Regions from separate parts of the Pseudoalteromonas sp. S408 genome, predicted to be linked through region 1. Evidence: riboswitches for the same ligand, from Rfam matches in the RefSeq annotation. Region 1 holds a riboswitch; the other holds the start of a gene.
The links. A riboswitch is a leader RNA that binds a small molecule or an ion and turns the genes downstream of it on or off. The one in region 1 is predicted to bind cobalamin.
Positions count from the first base shown of each region.

Region 1 (3,421 bases):
AAAATTACCGATGGCTTAGAAGCAGTTTATAAGTTTGAGTTTCAAGTTGATGTAACTGATGCAGACTCAAAAGGCGACGACGATAATATTTCTGCGCGTAACCAATACGTTGGTGTTAAAGGCTCATTTGGTCAGGTAGTAGTGGGTCGTAACGACACGGCGTTTAAACAAGCGCAAGGTAAACTCGATTTATTTAATGACCTTGAAGGCGATATTAAAAACGTATTCAAAGGTGAAAACCGTTTAGGTGATTCAATTTCTTATGCGTCAAACTCATACGAAGGCTTTAAAGTACTTGCTACTTTTATTGCTGAAGATGATGTAGATGCAGATAACGGTTATTCAATGGCTGTAACATACGGTGATTCAGCGCTTAAAAAGAGTGCAATTTATGCCTCAATTGCAGCTGACAGCGAAGTAAACGGTTATGATGTAGTGCGCGCATCAATCCAGGGTAAAGTTGAAGACTTTAAACTAGGTGCTATGTACCAAACTCAAGAAAAAGTAGACGGTTCAGCTGAAGGTGACGGTTACTTATTAAATGCGGCATACAGCATGGGTAAAAATACATTTAAGGTTCAGTATCAGGCAATGGACTTTGACGATAGCGATGATAAAACAGCTATTTCGGTTGGTGTTGATCACAAGCTTAACAAAAACATTAAAGTATTTGGCTTTTACTCAAGCTTTGATATGGACAACAACGTAGACCAAGATTACTTAGGTTTAGGTATGGAATATAAGTTTTAACGGCAGGACGTGTTGAACTTTGGTGGTTGAATTTCCAGCAGTATGTTTGGTTTTTAGGCAAGGCAGAGCCTGTGCAATGTGGTTATTCCCCATAAATAGGCGATAACGTAGCATAAATACCAAACATGCGCTGCCCTCTGGGTTCTTTCTAGGGACTATTAACTCTTTGTTGCTCGGTTTTTACTTAGCCCACTAGGTTACAAACCTCGCGCCGCGATTTAATCGCCCCTAGATTGAACAAATTTAAATCCACAAAGGTCAACACGCCCTAGTTAAAACACTCCCTTTTTAACCGCGCTGTTATTAGCGCGGTTTTTTTGCTTTAAATTATTTACTTACCCGCCCATAATAGAGCTTCATTTGGAATGAGGTGCAATTCCTCAACTGTTCCCGCAACTGTAATTAGCACTTTGCTTTAAGTCAGATACAAATCAATTTTTAATGAGCGGGCCTACTCATGCTAATTTTAATGTACTCCTTTTTGGTCGTTGCATTACAAGTGGGTACTCGTGTCTAGGACAGAGTATTGCAAACTAAAGCACCATTATTAAACGTTCAAAACCTTTCGTGGGGAATAGCAAATAAATCTATTCTCAAACATATTAATGTGCAAATACCTGCAGGTAAATTTGTTGGCTTAATAGGGCCCAATGGTGCAGGTAAATCGAGTTTAATGCGTTGTTTATATCGTTTTAATAAGCCAAGCGAAGGGGTTGTAAAGTTTAATAACCGAGATATTTGGCAGCTCAAAAGTGACGAATATGCAAAGTGCGTTGCTGTTGTTTTGCAAGAAGCACCATCGCATTTTAACTTGTCGTTATTTGATGTTGTGGCGCTTGGCCTCACTCCTCATAAATCGTTATTTAGCTCTACATCGCAAAGCGAAAAAACACAGATCACTAAAGCTATAAAAACGGTAGGGCTTGAGCAGCACACCAATCAAAATTTTGAATCGCTCTCTGGAGGAGAAAAACAACGCGCACTCATTGCACGTGCTATTGTTCAGCAACCTCAACTGTTAATAATGGATGAACCCACTAGCCACCTTGATGTTAAGTACCAAATACAGGTTATGGAACTGGCAAAGTCTCTAGGTGTTACGGTGTTTGCTTCATTTCATGATCTTAATTTAGCTGCGGCTCTTTGCGATGAGCTCGTAGTCATTAAAAACGGAGAAATAACGCATACCGGTTCGCCCGCAGAGGTACTCACTGAGCACATGCTTGATGATGTATTTGGTGTATGCGCACAGATAAATAGCCACCCACAAGAACCTCAGCTTGGCAAAAGCACACCTCATATTACTTATTTTTATGGTTATAAATAACATGCTGGCCTCTCGATTTCGCCATTCTGCGGCGCTATTTATGTTTATTGTCATTGCTACAGTAAGTCTATTTTTAGCATTGAGCTTTGGCGCAACAGACACGTCAATAAACGATGTATTTAACAGTCTTGTGCATTTTAATGATTCGTCACTGACCAGTCGTATTATTTTTGAATTAAGAGTGCCGCGCACATTATTGGCGTTTTTGGCCGGTGCAGGTTTAGCTATTGCGGGGCTAATTTTACAAACTGTGACACGTAATCCATTAGCCGATCCCTATTTATTTGGTATATCGTCAGGTGCTTCGTTTGGTGTAGTTATCCTTATGGCATTTGTGGGTATTAGCGCGGGCGTTGCCCTTTCTGCGGCGGCGCTACTAGGTAGTTTATTAGCAATGAGCTTGCTTATATTAATAGCCACAAGGCAACAAGGTGGGCAGGTTGAATCGATGTTGTTAGCTGGTGTTGCACTCTCATTTTTATTTAGTGCATTTACTAGTTTGTTACTTTATTGGAGTGAGCCGCAAGCCGTTGCCGCTATTTTATTTTGGACCTTGGGTAGTTTTGCACGTGCGCAGTGGGCAACACTATGGATACCATTTTTAGTGATTACATTGTGTACCTGCGTAATGATTAGCTTTAGGCGCCAACTTAATGCCATGTTATTAGGTGATGAAAGTGCCATAACTCTTGGTGTTAAAGTGAAACGATTTAGGTTACTGATGCTAATTTTAAGCTCATTAATAACCGCTGTGCTGGTGGCAATGTGTGGTGGTATTGGTTTTGTTGGGTTAATGGTGCCACACATTGTGCGCTTTTTTATCTCGCAGGGAACCGTCGCAGGGCTATTAATAACAAGCTCAGCAGGAGGCACATTTATGGTATGGGTCGATGTACTGTCACGTTCTTTACTACAAAATCAAGAGCTGCCTGTTGGGGTGATCACGGCCGCTGTGGGAAGTGCGTTTTTCTTAAGTTTACTCTTTTTTAGAAAATCGAAGGTATAGCCATGAAAACGCTTATGATACAAGGCACGACCTCTGATGCAGGAAAAAGCACCCTGGTGGCTGCGCTTTGTCGAGTATTTGCAAATCAAGGCATAAAAGTCGCACCGTTTAAACCACAAAATATGGCACTTAATAGCGCAGTGACAAACGACGGTGGCGAAATTGGCCGAGCACAAGCTTTGCAAGCTATTGCTGCTAGAGTCGAGCCCGAAACTGACTTTAATCCCATATTACTTAAACCCAATAGCGACACTGGCGCGCAAGTTATTATTCATGGTAAAGCGATTAGCAACATGGAAGCGGGTAAATACCACGATTATAAAAAAGTCGCTATGGAT
Region 1 covers NZ_PNDY01000004.1:268,967-272,387, forward strand. The annotation lists gene CWB62_RS05125 (porin) at 1-750, shown strand, start outside; cobalamin riboswitch at 1,062-1,200, shown strand; gene CWB62_RS05130 (ABC transporter ATP-binding protein) at 1,277-2,077, shown strand; gene CWB62_RS05135 (FecCD family ABC transporter permease) at 2,079-3,083, shown strand; gene CWB62_RS05140 (cobyric acid synthase) at 3,086-3,421, shown strand, end outside.

Region 2 (3,421 bases), on a different contig from region 1:
GTGCATTAATTTTATGTGACGGGGCATTTGTACGGCTATAAAAACGGGTATTGCAGGTTGGCTTGCGTGTTAAAACATGTACCGTATTTTCTTTACTTAAAAAGTGACTCATTAATAGGCCTATAGCGCCATCACCTATAATTAAAATGTTAGTCATAGGGATTCTTTTTGCGAGGAGTAAAAATTACTCTTAGTAAAAAGTAGCTAGCAGCACCCGCAAAATCAGCGATAAAATCGCCAATAGAGGCTTGCCTATAGGGAAGTGCATCTTGCATTATTTCAATTGATGCACCGTAACCGGCTAATAATAAAACTTGTGCGTATAAAGGAAGCTTAAACGCTTTATCCATAATAACGGCAAGCACAAAAAAAATCCCAAAATGGGCTACTTTATCAATGTGTGGAAATAGGTTAGCTGCGCCTTTTATTTCTTTGGCAAATAAAAAAGTAAACGCCACGATGCTGAGCAAAAAAACTGCTTGGTAAACACGCCTTGTCACGTAAAATCCTAGAGTCGCTTAAAAAAGAAACTTGAGTATATCAAACTAAATGAGTATCGCACCTGAACAAGATGCAGAAAAATGTAAAGATTTATAGTTTTAGCGTTATAATTGCGTCATAAAAATTAAGATTGAATAGTTAGGAGAAAACCAATGCCTTCATTTGATATTGTATCTGAAGTAGAAATGAACGAAGCACAAAATGCGGTTGATAACGCAAACCGTGAACTTGAGACTCGCTTTGACTTTAGAGGTGTTGATGCATCTATTGAGCTAAACGACAAAACAATTAAACTTAAAGCTGAAGCTGATTCACAGGTTATGCAGTTGTTTGATATTTTAGCCGGTAAAGTTTCTAAGCGTGGTATGGATGTAGCTAGCCTAGAGCTTCAAGACATTAGCCGTGCGGGTAAAAATGTTTTTCGTAACGTTGCGCTTAAGCAAGGTATTGAAAAAGACATGGCTAAAAAAGTAGTTAAAGCTATTAAAGATTCAAAAGTAAAAGTGCAAGCGGCTATTCAAGGCGAAGAAGTGCGCGTAACGGGTAAAAAGCGTGATGACTTACAAGCTGCTATGCAAGTTGTGCGTACTGCCGATTTAGGTCAGCCATTTCAGTTTAAAAACTTCCGCGATTAATTATAGGGGGCTTTTTGAGCGCCCTTTAAATAATAAGCCAAATAGCCGCGATAGTTATTTGGCTTTTTTATGAGCTGTTTAAATTCGTTTAAGTATGCTAAATCTTTTTTAGCTGTATAGACGTCCGTTGACATTTTTTATTAAACTCCTCACAATAGCGGCCTATTTTCAAGGTGCTTATTAATTTTTTCAATGGTTTGATTTTTTTAATAAGATAATCGGGAAGTTGGTGCGTTTTCATGATGACTACAATCCCAACACTGCCCCCGCAACGGTAAAGTAATACATAAAGCTATGTACTTGCTGAGTCCGGAGACCGGCCTTGATGTAATCTTACTTAGTTCTTTGCGGTGGGCAAAGAAGGGGAACATCATGTTAAATAAAACAACTCTTGGCGTTGCAATTACTGCTGCGCTGTCACTATCTGTATCTGCTGCAGAGCAATCAATCGAAACCATTACGGTAACCGCTAATAAGTTTGAACAATCAATTACTAATGTATTAGCGAGCGTAAATGTTATAACTCGTGATGACATAGAAGCCAGTAATGTTCGCGACTTACCAACGCTATTAACGTCTCAAGTTGGCTTTCAGGTAAACCCTAATGGCGGTTTTGGTCAAAATGCCGGTGTTTCACTGCGCGGTACGGGATCAGGTGATACGCTAATTTTAATAGACGGTGTGCGCACAGGTTCGGCAACGCTTGGTCAAAAAGCATTAAGCAATGTGCCATTAAATAGTATTGAGCGCATTGAAATAATAAAAGGTTCACGTGCTGCAGTGTATGGCTCTGATGCGCTAGCGGGTGTTATTAATATTATAACGCGCGAGTCAGATAACCTTTCTGTTAGTGCTATGTTTGGGTCTGATTCATATCAAGACTACCAGCTTGCTGGCTCTGTAAAAACAGGTGATCTGACAACGGCTTTTAATGCTGGGTTTGAAAAAACAGATAACTTTGATGTACTGCAAGGTGTTGCCCCCGATGAAGACGGCTTTGAAAACAAAAACCTTGGCTTTAAAGTAAATTATACCGATGCGCACTACGGCGACTTTAAGTTACTAGGGCAATACAGTGAAGGCTTTGCTGATTACGACAGTCGTTTTAGTCCTGCCGATAGTACGATTGAGCGAGGTGATTTTAAAAATTACCAGCTTTCGGCTGATTGGAATAAAGACTATAACAATCAAACACACAGCATTGATATTGCATTTGCAACGGATGATTCAGACAACCGTTATGTTGATTTTTCTCAAGGGCCTACAACGAGTACCTTTATTACTAAGCGCTCACAAATTGACTATAACGGTCAATACCGTTTAAACGATTCGTTAAACATTAGTGGTGGTATTAATTGGTACAACGATGACGTGTCACAAAGCTCCACCACGTTTGAAGTGCAAGAGCGCGATGTATTAGCGGTATTTGTTGGCGCATATTACGATGCGGATGAGTTGCTTGCTAATTTAACCATTCGTCAAGATGACGATGAGCAATTTGGTAATGAAACAACGTATACCGCGGCGGCAGGTTATCACTTATCCGAAAACGCTACATTTAGAATAAGCCAAAGCACGGGCTTTAAAGCGCCTACTTTTAATGATTTATATTTTCCACTTTACGGCAATGCTAATCTTCAACCCGAAACGTCAGTAAATCGCGAGCTTGGCTTAAACATTGACTTTGAAACTGCACGTGTTGATGTCGCTATTTTTAGAAATGAAATTGAAGATAAAATTGCTTACGACACTAATTTTGCACTCACCAATATTAATGAGGCTCAATATGAAGGTGTTGAGTTTAGCCTGATTAATCAAATTTTTGGCTTTGATAGTAATGTGAATTTTGCTTACTTAAGTGCAGAAGATAAAGAAACTGGCGAAGCGCTTAGAAACGTTGCGAAACGAACCTTTAATTGGGAGCTTGCAAAACAGTTTGGTGCATTTGATACAAGCCTAGCAATGCAATATCGCGGTGAGCGAGCAGGGGCTGTTTCACAATTAGGGTCTTATACGCTTTGGAATTTAGCGGGTAATTACCAAGTAAACGATGAGGTTACGGTGTCCCTTCGTGTTGAAAACTTATTTGATAAAGAGTACAACGCAGTTGATTCAAATACTGATTTTACAACGGGGCAGGTGTATTACTACAACACGCCAGAGCAACGCTTTTTTGCTGGTGTAGATTACCAATTTTAAATAAGCTAAATTTAAAGCCCGGTTTTGCCGGGCTTTTTTGTATTTTTATTCAGCTAAAAACTCTTTAAATACGGTTTCAAATTTAT
Region 2 covers NZ_PNDY01000013.1:232,430-235,850, reverse strand. The annotation lists gene CWB62_RS12365 (ketopantoate reductase family protein) at 1-157, opposite strand, end outside; gene CWB62_RS12360 (VanZ family protein) at 150-500, opposite strand; gene CWB62_RS12355 (YajQ family cyclic di-GMP-binding protein) at 654-1,136, shown strand; cobalamin riboswitch at 1,312-1,475, shown strand; gene CWB62_RS12350 (TonB-dependent receptor domain-containing protein) at 1,509-3,335, shown strand; gene msrA (peptide-methionine (S)-S-oxide reductase MsrA) at 3,381-3,421, opposite strand, start outside.
Region 2: linked by a shared signal. The riboswitch ahead of CWB62_RS12350 (TonB-dependent receptor domain-containing protein) and the one ahead of CWB62_RS05130 (ABC transporter ATP-binding protein) in region 1 are both predicted to bind cobalamin.